Linked DNA regions of Actinacidiphila yeochonensis CN732. The protein of the gene in region 1 binds, or shares a complex with, the protein of each later gene. Links are inferred from orthologs where the notes say so. Each region holds a gene or a part of one and is shown on either strand. Other genes may lie near its edges.

The links.
Region 2: the proteins of trxA (region 1) and BS72_RS08825 are in contact, whole or in part, in an NMR structure (PDB 2IPA), measured with the Bacillus subtilis proteins. The link is inferred for Actinacidiphila yeochonensis CN732 from one-to-one orthologs.

What each region holds. Positions count from the first base shown.
Region 1 is NZ_JQNR01000005.1:1,084,940-1,090,596, forward strand. What follows is about bases 1,782-4,604. They hold trxA (thioredoxin), read left to right. Parts: upstream 1,782-2,939; coding sequence 2,940-3,269; downstream 3,270-4,604. Other genes in these bases: BS72_RS34215 (hypothetical protein), read left to right, coding at 1,782-1,813; trxB (thioredoxin-disulfide reductase), read left to right, coding at 1,935-2,885; BS72_RS16490 (GNAT family N-acetyltransferase), read right to left, coding at 3,380-3,997; BS72_RS16495 (ParB/RepB/Spo0J family partition protein), read right to left, coding at 4,072-4,604. Also shown: RNA polymerase sigma factor SigM, read left to right, coding at 189-866; more of BS72_RS34215, read left to right, coding at 1,448-1,781; more of BS72_RS16495, read right to left, coding at 4,605-5,181; BS72_RS16500 (ParA family protein), read right to left, coding at 5,178-5,657. UniProt on the Bacillus subtilis protein: Participates in various redox reactions through the reversible oxidation of its active center dithiol to a disulfide and catalyzes dithiol-disulfide exchange reactions.
Region 2 is NZ_JQNR01000004.1:484,234-489,787, reverse strand. Bases 1,698-4,679 are described here. They hold BS72_RS08825 (arsenate reductase ArsC), read left to right. Parts: upstream 1,698-2,974; coding sequence 2,975-3,385; downstream 3,386-4,679. Other genes in these bases: BS72_RS08815 (LysR family transcriptional regulator), read right to left, coding at 4,330-4,679; BS72_RS08820 (uracil-DNA glycosylase), read left to right, coding at 3,511-4,161; arsB (ACR3 family arsenite efflux transporter), read left to right, coding at 1,786-2,982; BS72_RS08835 (ArsR/SmtB family transcription factor), read left to right, coding at 1,698-1,771. In the rest of the region: BS72_RS08845 (LLM class flavin-dependent oxidoreductase), read left to right, coding at 1-810; BS72_RS08840 (ArsI/CadI family heavy metal resistance metalloenzyme), read right to left, coding at 839-1,270; more of BS72_RS08835, read left to right, coding at 1,364-1,697; more of BS72_RS08815, read right to left, coding at 4,680-5,256; BS72_RS08810 (SDR family NAD(P)-dependent oxidoreductase), read left to right, coding at 5,478-5,554. UniProt on the Bacillus subtilis protein: Catalyzes the reduction of arsenate [As(V)] to arsenite [As(III)]. In vitro, can dephosphorylate para-nitrophenyl phosphate (pNPP).

The sequences.
Region 1 (5,657 bases):
GCTTCACCAAGGTCGCCTCGGGCTCCGGAGCGCAGCAGCTGACGCTCGTCCCGCAGTCGGACGTGACCTCCCGCTACCTGCTGGTGTGGCTGACGAAGCTGCCGCAGATGCAGGACGGCCACTACCGTGGCCGGATCGCTGAGATCAACGTGACCAGCTGACCGCGTCTGCGGACTGGGGGGTCTGCCTTGGAGGGAAGCCCGCACGGCGGAAGCCCGCACGGCGACGCCGAGCTCCTCGCCCGGCACGTCGCGGGCGACCCCGACGCCTTCGCTGAACTTGTCCGGCGCCACCGCGACCGCCTCTGGGCGGTGGCGCTGCGGACGCTGGGGGACCGCGAAGAGGCCGCTGACGCCCTCCAGGACGCCTTCGTGTCGGCGTTCCGCTCCGCACACACCTTCCGTGGCCAGGCCGCCGTCACGACGTGGCTGCACCGCATCACCGTGAACGCCTGCCTGGACCGGATTCGGCGAGCCGCCACCCGGCGCACGGCTCCCGTGGCGGAAGAGGAACGCCTGGACGCGCTGATGGAGCCGCAGGAGTCCGCGGAGGCGCCGGCGGAGCGCGAGGAGCTCCACCGGGAGGTGCTGGCCGCCCTCGCGACGCTGCCCGCCGAACAGCGGGCCGCCCTGGTCCTCGTCGACATGCAGGGCTACTCGGTGGCGGAGGCCGCAGCGATCCTGGAGGTGCCCACGGGCACGATCAAGAGCCGGTGCGCCCGGGGCCGGGCCCGCCTGGCGCCCCTCGTACGCCACCTCCGCTCGGCGGAGAGCGGAAGCCCGGGCGGTACGCCGGGAAGGAACCGGACGGAGCAGAGACCCGTCCCAGAGACAGGCACGCAGCGGGACGGAGGTGGACAACGGTGACGACGGCAGGAGACGGGGACGTCCACCCCGATGTGGTCGAGATCTCCGACCTCGCTGAAAGCCTGCTCCCCGCGGAGCGGGCAGCGGAGGTGCGAGCGCACCTCGCCGCCTGTGCCGCGTGCGCGGACGTCCTGGCCGTGCTCGACGACGTGCCGGGACTCCTGAGCGCACTGCCGTCCCCGGGGCCGCTCCCCGACGATGTGGCGGACCGCATCGACGCGGCGCTCGCCGACGAGGCACTGCGGGGCGCCTTGGGCGGTGTTCCACGTGGAACTGCGGCGCCGGAAGCTCCTGCCGCTGTTCCACGTGGAACAGCGGTGCCGGTTCCACGTGGAACAGCGGGGGCAACTGATCGTCCTCATGGACCCACCGGTCCCGGCCGATGCTCCGGGGCCTCCCGGGCGGCGGTTCCGTGGTCGGGTGAGCGGCGAGGGCGCGTGCGGCGGCGCGTGATCTACGCCGCAGTGTGCGCTGCCGCTGCCGCTGTGCTCGGGGGGGCGATCTACGGCATCACCTCGTCCGGCTTGGGTACGGGTGCCAGCAATGAGTCCTCAGGTGCGAAGAGAGCCGACACGGCCACGGTGGGCAGCTCAGTCGGCGAGCAGGTCCACCGGCTGCTGTCGGCTTCCGGCAGCACGCAGCCCAGGGGGGAAGCCCCGGTGGCGCCCGACCGTGCCCGGACGCCGATGCTCAGCGGACCGGACGCCTCGCCCACGGGCATCTCGGGTCAGGCCGCTGCCACAGTGCCCTCGTGTGTGGTCAAGGCCACCCAGCGGCCCCAGGCGCCGATCGCCGTGCAGCGGGAGCTCTTTCAGGGGGTCGACTCCTACCTCCTCGTGCTTCCGCACCCGGCCGACACCACCAGGGTCGATGCGTTCGTGGTCAAGGCCTCCTGCACCGGGTCCACCTCAGGCACCGTCCTCTACCGGGCGACGTACTCGCGTTGACGGCTCGCCGGTGAGCACCCTCACGGTGGGCCGCGGGGGAATGCCGGGCCCGTAGTATCCGTTAGGCAGGACAAGAGTCCAGCCAGGGCCCCAGCAGCACGGCAGAGACGAGGAAATCCCCGTGACCGACGTCCGTAACGTGATCATCATCGGTTCTGGGCCCGCGGGGTACACCGCGGCGCTCTACACGGCGCGTGCGTCTCTCAACCCGCTGGTCTTCGAGGGCTCCGTCACCGCTGGCGGGGCGCTCATGAACACCACCGAGGTGGAGAACTTCCCCGGGTTCAGGGACGGCATTCTGGGGCCGGATCTGATGGACAACATGCGCGCCCAGGCTGAGCGCTTCGGCGCCGAGCTGGTGCCGGACGACGTGACCGCGGTGGACTTCAGCGGTGACATCAAGACGGTGACCGACTCCGCCGGCACGGTCCACCGGGCGCGCGCGGTGATCGTCACCACCGGTTCCCAGCACCGCAAGCTCAACCTCCCCAACGAGGACCAGCTCTCGGGCCGCGGCGTCTCCTGGTGCGCCACGTGCGACGGCTTCTTCTTCCGCGACCACGACATCGCCGTCATCGGCGGCGGCGACACGGCCATGGAGGAGGCGACCTTCCTGTCGCGCTTCGCCAAGTCGGTGAAGATCGTCCACCGCCGGGACAGCCTGCGGGCGTCCAAGGCGATGCAGGAGCGCGCGTACGCCGACCCGAAGATCTCCTTCGTCTGGGACAGCGAGGTTGCCGAGATCCACGGCGACGGGAAGCTCTCCTCCCTGACGCTGCGGAACACCGTCAACGGAGAGACTTCCGAGCTCCCCGTCAGCGGACTGTTCATCGCGATCGGCCACGACCCGCGGACCGAGCTCTTCAAGGGCGTGCTCGACCTGGACGCGGAGGGCTACCTCAAGGTCCAGTCTCCGAGCACCCGCACCAGCGTCCCCGGAGTGTTCGCCGCCGGCGACGTGGTGGACCACACCTACCGTCAGGCGATCACTGCGGCGGGCACGGGCTGTTCGGCCGCACTGGACGCCGAGCGCTACCTCGCTGCGCTGTCCGACTCCGAGAAGACCGCCTGACCTTCCCCGTCCCCCCTACCTACTGAGGAGGCCACCGTGGCCGAGAACACCACCGTGAGCGGCAAGCCCAAGAGCGTCACCGACGCCAGCTTCGCAGACGAGGTCCTGGCGAGCGACAAGCCCGTGCTCGTCGACTTCTGGGCGGAGTGGTGCGGTCCGTGCCGCCAGATCGCCCCGTCGCTGGAAGCGATCGCTGCGGAGCACTCCGAGGCGATCACCATCGTGAAGCTGAACATCGACGAGAACCCCGTCACGGCTGCCAAGTACGGCGTCATGTCGATCCCGACGCTGAACGTCTACAAGGGCGGCGAGGTCGTGAAGACCATCGTCGGTGCGAAGCCGAAGGGCGCCCTGGAGCGGGAGCTGTCGGACTTCATCGGCTGACGCTGATACACCGACGGCGGTGGCCCGTCGTGTTCCACGTGGAACACGACGGGCCACCGCCGTTTTGTGGTCCCGCTGCCGCGTGGCGATGTGCTCCTCGGGCAGCCGGGTCACAGGGGGCGGAGCGCCGGCTCCTTCTGAACCGCGCCCAGCAGCCGGTCGATGGCCATCTCGACATCCTCACGCCAGGACAGCGCGGACCGCAGCTCCAGCCGCAGCCGCGGGTAGCGGTGGTGCGGTCGTACGGTTTTGAATCCGACGGCGGTCAGGTGGTCGGCGGGGAGAACGCAGGCAGGCGCTTCCCAGGCGGCGTCGCCGAACGCCTCGATCGCCTTGAAGCCGCGCCGGACAAGGTCCTTGGCCACGGTCTGCACCAGCACCCGCCCCAAGCCCTGTCCCTGGTAGCCGGGCACCACCCGGGAGGTCATCAACTGCACCGCGTCACCCGAGACCGGACTGGTGGGAAAAGCGATGGAGCGGGGCACGTAGGCGGCCGGGGCGTAGAGCACGAACCCGGCCGGGACATCGTCGACATAGACCAGCCGACCGCAGGAGCCCCACTCCAGAAGGACGGCGGAGATCCAGGACTCCTTCTCCAGCTCGGGCCGGCCGTTGTTGACCGCGGCCGCGCCGGTGACCGGGTCGAGCTCCCAGTAGACGCAGCGGCGGCAGGACCGGGGCAGGTCCGGGAGATTGTCCAAGGTGAGCGGAACCAGCCGACGCCCCATGTGCCGAGCCCCCGTCTCTCGCGGTCCACCGCTCCTGGACACCCCGGCTCAGATCGGGCCGGGGTGTCCCTGCTTCACTCGGCGCCGTCTCCGGAGTCCTCGCCGTCCTCGGCGCCATCGCCCAGGGGGCTCTCCATGACCTTGCCTTCGCCTGGAGCCATCGTTCCCAGAATCCGCTCCAGATCATCCATCGACGCGAACTCGACCACGATCTTTCCGCGCTTTTGACCCAGATCCACCTTCACCCGGGTGTCGAAGCGGTCGGAGAGTCGCGACGCGAGGTGCGCCAGCGCGGGGGAGATCCGGCGGCCGGCCCGGGGAGCCGCGGACTTCCGCGACGCCTTGGGCTCACTCGCCGCCAGCGCCACGATCTCTTCGACAGCCCGGACCGAGAGGCCCTCGGCCACGATCCTGTGGGCGAGCTTGTCCTGCTCGTCCGCGTCCTCCAGGGCGAGCAGGGCCCTGGCGTGACCGAAGGAAAGGACACCGGCCGCCACCCGTCGCTGGACCGGGGCGGAGAGCCTCAGCAGCCGGAGGGTGTTGGACACCTGCGAGCGGGAGCGGCCGATCCGGTCGGCCAACTGCTCGTGAGTGCAGGCGAAGTCCCGCAGTAGCTGGTCATAGGCGGCTGCCTCCTCCAGCGGGTTCAGCTGAGCCCGGTGGAGGTTCTCCAGAAGCGCGTCCAGGAGGAGCTTCTCGTCGTCCGTGGCACGGACGATGGCGGGAATCCGCGCCAGCCCCGCCTCACGACAGGCTCGCCAGCGACGCTCCCCCATGATCAGTTCGTAGCGCTCGGAGCCGACCTGGCGGACGACCACCGGCTGAAGGAGCCCCACCTCCTTGATGGAGATGATGAGCTCGTTCAGCGCATCCTCGTCGAACACCTCGCGGGGCTGACGCGGGTTGGGCGTGATCGCGTCCAACTCCAGCTCGGCGAAGTAGGCCCCGGACACCGGAACCTGCGTGGCGGAGACGTCCGGCTCTGTTTCACGTGAAACAGGGATGTCCACCACGCCGGAGGAGTGCTCCGGCACCCGGCGCTCCACCAGCCCGGCTACCTTCGCCGCCGCAACGCCCCGGTCCGGCGCAAGGGTCGCCCCGGGCGCCGACGTTCCGGTCGGCTGCGGTGCCGCGGGGATCAGCGCGCCAAGACCGCGGCCGAGCCCTCTGCGTCGATCACTCACTGAATCCCCTCCGAGATGCTGTGCGGGTTGTGCTCATGCTGCTCTGCGTGCTCCGGGGCGTACTCGACGGCCACCGAGCTCGGAAGCCCACGCAGCGCCATCTCCCGCGCCGCCTCCAGGTAGGAGAGGGCACCACTGGACCCCGGGTCGTACGTGAGAACGGTCTGCCCGTAGCTGGGGGCCTCGGAGATCCGAACCGACCGGGGGATGCTGGTGCGCAGCACCTCCTTGCCGAAGTGGGTACGCACCTCCTCGGCGACCTGGGAGGCCAGCCGCGTCCGCCCGTCGTACATCGTCAGCAGGATCGTGGAGACGTGCAGCCGCGGATTGAGGTGGGCCCGGACCAGGTCCACGTTCTTGAGCAACTGGCCGAGTCCTTCCAGGGCGTAGTACTCGCACTGGATCGGGATGACCACCTCGGCGCCGGCGACCAGCGCGTTGACGGTGAGCAGGCCCAGGGAGGGCGGGCAGTCGAT
Region 2 (5,554 bases), on another replicon or contig:
GCTGCCGCGCCCTTCGTCGCGCTGGCCGCCGCCGCCACGGCGACGGAGCGTATCGGCCTGGGCTCCTACGTCTCCCAGGCGGGTGTCCGCGAGCCGCTGCTGCTCGCCTCGGACGTCGCCACCTTGGACCTCGTCTCGGGTGGACGGGCACGGCTGGCCCTCGGGGCCGGCCACACCCCGGCCGAGTGGGAGATGCTGGGCGCGGAACGGCCCGACGTCGCGGGGCGTGTCCGACGGTTCCAGGCTGTGGCCGAGGCGTGCCGCGCGCTCCTCGCAGGCGAGACCGTCACCGTCGACGGTCCGGAGGTACGAGCCCGCGAGGCCCGGCTCGACGGACCCCGCCCGGTCCAGCGCCGGGTGCCCTTCACCTTCGGGGGCGGCAACACCGCCCTGCTGCGCTGGGCCGGGGAGCACGCGGACGTCGTGGGGCTGAGCGGGCTGGGACGCACCCTGTCCGACGGGCACATGCACGAGACGCGGTGGAACGGCGCGGACATCGACCGCCAGGTCGACCTCGTCGAGCGGGGGGCTGCGGGCCGGGCCGAGGCACCCGAGCGCGAGGCGCTCGTCCAGTTGGTGGAGGTCACCGACGACGCCGAGGCCGCGGCGCGGGAGATCGCCGGGCGATTCCACTGCACCGCGGCCGAGGTGCTCGCCTCGCCCTACGCGTGGGTGGGCACGCCGGAGGAGATCGGCGCCGCCTGGGCCGAACACGAACGCCGCTGGGGCATCACCCGCTACGTCGTCCGCGAGGCGCACCTGGACGCGGCCGACCGGGTGCGCGCGCGGCTGTCGAACGCCGCCCGCTGACTCCGCCGGGGAGCACGGGGGGCAGCCCTCAGGCGTCCGCGCAGCACGTGCCGCCGGCCCCGCCGCCCGGGACCGGGCTCTTGGCGGGGGTGTCGGCGTCGGCCTTGACGGTGTAGACCTCCCAGGGCTCGCGGCCGGGGCCGTGGACCCAGACCTTGTCCTGGAGGGCGTAGCAGCAGGAGGTGTCGTTCTCCTCGAACGTGGCCAGGCCCGCTTCCCGCAGGCGGTCAGTGGCCGCGGCGACCTGCGCGGTGGTCTCGACCTCGACGCCGAGGTGGTCCAGGCGGGTGTCCTGGCCCGGCTCGCCCTCGATCAGGACGAGCTTCAACGGGGGTTCGGCGACGGCGAAGTTGGCGTAGCCGGGGCGGCGCTTGGCCGGCTCGACGCCGAACAGCCTGGAGTAGAAGGCCACAGATCCTTCGAGATCGGCGACGTTCAGAGCGAGTTGGACGCGGGACATGGCTCGGCTCCTGACACTCTGCGCGGACGTCATCTTATTGACGTCTGTCGATACAAGCTTGCGTCGTGGATCGACGGGCGTCAATATAGAAGCATGTCGAATCAAGAGCTTGAGGTGATCGGCCAGGACACCGGGTGCTGCCCGACCCTGCTGGCCGCGCCGCTGGACGCGGAGCAGGCCGAGACCCTCGCGAGGGTGTTCAAGGCGCTGGGCGACCCGGTGCGGCTGCGCCTGCTGTCGATGATCGCCTCCCGCTCCGGCGGCGAGGTGTGCGTCTGCGACCTCACCCCCGCGTTCGACCTCTCCCAGCCGACGATCTCCCACCACCTCAAGCTGCTCAGGCAGGCCGGGCTGATCGCCTCCGAGCGGCGCGGCACGTGGGTGTACTACCGGCTCCTGCCCGGGATGACCGACCGGCTCGCCGCCGTCCTCACCCGCCCGGCCGACCTCTCCCGCGCCGCCGGGCACCCGCAGGTGGGGACCGCCGAGGCCGACCGATGAGCCGGGGTGAGCCTGTGCCCGACGGCCCGGCGCCCAACGGTCCCGCACCCACCGGTATCACCGAGCCCCACGGTCCCGGGCCCGCCGGTCCCGTCGCCGGCCGGCTGTCCTTCCTGGACCGCTACCTGGCACTGTGGATTCTCGCGGCGATGGCCGCCGGCCTCGTGCTGGGCCGCCTGGTACCCGGCCTCGGGGGCGCGCTCGCGGCGGTGACGGTCACCGGTGTCTCGCTGCCCATCGCCCTCGGCCTGCTGGTGATGATGTACCCGGTGCTCGCCCGGGTCCGCTACGACCGGCTCGGCACGGTGACCCGCGACCGGCGCCTGCTGGTGCCGTCGCTGCTGCTGAACTGGGTGGTCGGCCCGGCCCTGATGTTCGCCCTCGCCTGGGCGCTCCTGCCAGACCTCCCCGCGTACCGCACCGGACTGATCGTCGTCGGCCTCGCGCGGTGCATCGCCATGGTCGTCATCTGGAACGACCTCGCCTGTGGCGACCGCGAGGCGGCGGCCGTCCTGGTCGCCCTCAACTCCGTCTTCCAGGTGCTCGCGTTCGGCCTGCTGGGCTGGTTCTACCTGAGCGTGCTGCCCGGCTGGCTCGGCCTGGAGCAGACCGCGCTGGGGGTGTCGGCGTGGACGATCGCCCGCTCCGTACTGGTCTTCCTCGGCATCCCGCTCGCCGCCGGGTTCCTCACCCGGCGCCTGGGCGAGAGGGCCAGGGGCCGCACCTGGTACGAGGCGCGGCTGCTCCCCCGGGTCGGCCCGTTCGCCCTGTACGGGCTGCTGTTCACCGTCGTGGTGCTCTTCGCCCTCCAGGGGGACGCCATCACCGGCCACCCCGTCGACGTCGCGCGGATCGCGCTGCCGCTGCTGGCGTACTTCGCGCTGATGTGGACCGGGTCCATGGCGCTGGGGAGCGCGGTCGGGCTGGACCATCCGCGCGCCACCACGCTGGCGTTCACCGCCGCGGGCAACAACTTCGAGCTGGCCATCGCCGTCGCGGTCGCCACCTTCGGCGCCTCGTCCGGCCAGGCCCTCGCCGGGGTCGTCGGCCCGCTCATCGAGGTACCCGCCCTGATCGGCCTCGTCCACGTCGCCCTCAGGGCACGCCGCTACTTCCCGCTCCCGACCCCCTCCCCCGCCCCGGCTCCGGCTCCGGCTCCGGCTCCGGCGGGCGAGCAGGCCACCGTCCCGAAGGGACCCGCCCATGTCTGACGTCCCCGCCGCCGTGAAGCCCTCGGTGCTGTTCGTGTGCGTGCACAACGCCGGCCGTTCGCAGATGGCGGCCGCCTGGCTCCGCCACCTCGCCGGGGAGCGGATCGAGGTGCGCTCGGCCGGCTCCGCGCCCGCCGACCACCTCAATCCGGCCGTCGTCGCGGCGATGGCCGAGGCCGGCATCGACATCACCGCGCAGGCGCCGCAGGTGCTGACCGCCGACGCCGTGCGGGCCTGCGACGTCGTCATCACGATGGGCTGCGGCGACGCCTGCCCGGTCTTCCCCGGCAAGCGCTACCTCGACTGGGCCCTCGACGACCCCGCCGGGCAGGGCGTGGAGGCGGTCCGTCCGATCCGCGACGAGATCGAACGCCGGGTCCGGGCGCTGATCGACGAGCTGTGACCGGGGCCGTCCAGCAGGGACGGCGGAACGCGCCGGACGGCCGGGCCCTGGGCCGTGTCCGGCGCGGCACGTAGGATTCCAGTCCGACGGACCCGTCCGAGGGCGGGTTCAGCTCCGGAAAGGGCGTGGCGGAAGTGGCAGGCGTCGACACGCGGAGGTTCTGGGAGCTGCTGCGCGCGATCCCGGTGCCGGACGACGCCGCGTTCCTCTACGGTCCCGAGCCGGAGGGCCGGCTGCGCGAGCGGAACCTGCGGCGCTACCACGCGCTGATGGCCGGTATCGGGCCGCGGGTGGCGCTGGTGGGCGAGGCGCCCGGCTACCGGGGGCACGTCGTCTCGGGGGTGCCGTTCACCAGCATGCGCCAACTGGCCACCCGGCCCGGGCTGGTCACGGGCTCGCCGGAGGGCGACGGCTTCGACGTGCCGGACCACCCCGCCGCCGAGTGGGAGGCCTCCTCCGGCATCGTGTGGCGGGCGCTGGCCGCGTGGCGGGGGCCGCTGCCCCTGATGTGGGCGATCTACCCCAACCACCCTCACGAGATGGGCCGTTCGGCCACCAACCGGGCGCCCAGGGCGGCCGAGGTCGCCACCGGCACGCCCGTCGCCCTGGCGCTGGCGGAGGCGTTCGGCATCACGTCGTTCGTCGCGGTCGGCCGCAAGGCGCAGGGCGCGCTGGCCCGGGCCGGAATCGACGCGGTGGCGGTGCGCCACCCCGCGCAGGGCGGCGCCCGCCTCTTCACCGAGCAGCTCGCCGAGTTCAACGCCGCTCACCAGTAGGGAACTTGCGCTCGCACGCGCCTTCCCGTCGTCCGCGGCCGTCACGGCGCCCCTTCCCCGCACTCGGCGCCACGCGACGGGCGCCACGCGACGGGCGTCGGGCGTCGGGCGTCGGGCGCCGGCGTCGGGCGCCGTGCGTCGGACGTCGATGTCGGAGTCCGGGAGGCTTCAACCGAACGGCGCGGACGTCTCCACCGCCGCCGCCCGCAGGGCGTCGGAGAGCAGCGCCGCCGGCTCCGCCAAGGGGCCGGGGAGGCGGGCCAGCAGCAGGCGGCGCTGCTCCTGCGGGCCGCCCCGCACGGGAAGGACGCGGACCCCGGGCGGCACCGCCCCGGCCAGCGACGCCGGGATCGTGGTCAGCCCGAAACCCTCGGCCACCAGGGCGAGTTTGGCCAGCCAGTCGCGGACGGTGTGGACGATCTCGGGCCGCTCGTCCAGGCCCGGCCACACCCCCATCAGCTGGTCCTCGCCCGCGCGCGGCGCCGCGATCCACCGCTGACCGCGCAGGTCGACGATGTCGACCCCCTCACCCCGGGCGAGGGGGTGGCCGGCGGGCAGGGCCAGCAGGAGCGGCCGTTCGGTGAGCGTGCGCAGCGCCAGAGCGGGTGCCTCGCTGTCGGGTGGCCGGAAGGGCGGCGCCGACGCCAGCAGGGCGAGGTCGACGGTGCCCGCCCGTACCGCCCGGACCAGCGCCGGAGTGCTGCCCTCGCGGGTGACGACGGTGACCGCCGGGTGGCTGCGGCTCAGCGCGGCCAGCGCTCTCGGCACCAGCAGGGCGCCGGCGCTGGCGAACCAGCCGAGCCGTACCGTGGCCGGCCGGTCCGGCATGCCCGCCAGCTCCCTGGCCCCGGCGTCCACTTCGGCGACGACGGCGACGGCCCGGCGCAGCACCACGTGGCCGGCGGGCGTCAGCCGCACTCCGGACGGATGGCGCTCCAGCAGCGGCGCGCCGGCCGCCCGCTCCAGGGCGGCGATCTGGCGTGAGACGGCGGACTGGGTGTAGCCGAGGACGGCGGCGGCCGCGGTGAGGGTGCCGCGCTCCGCGACCTCCCGGAACACCCGGAGCGCGGTGAGCGAGGCGTCAGCGAGGGTCATGAGGTATACGCATACCAGGTCTGATCATCTCTCGCTGGCGGCATGGCCCGCGTCCTGCCTAGCCTGGACGTGCCCGGACCGCCCCGGCGGGCGGCTGCCTCCCCCCACGGGGGCTCCGGCGTCCCTTCCGTTCCGCGTACCGGCCGGGACCGCCACCCGTGAGGTGCGCCCTCCGGCCACCGCTCATCCGTCGAGAACTCCACGACAGAAGGCAGGCCCCGATGTCCACAGCGTCCACCCCGTCCGGTCGGCCCGGCTCGCACACGCCCGCCACCCAGGCCGCCGGAACCGCCGCCTC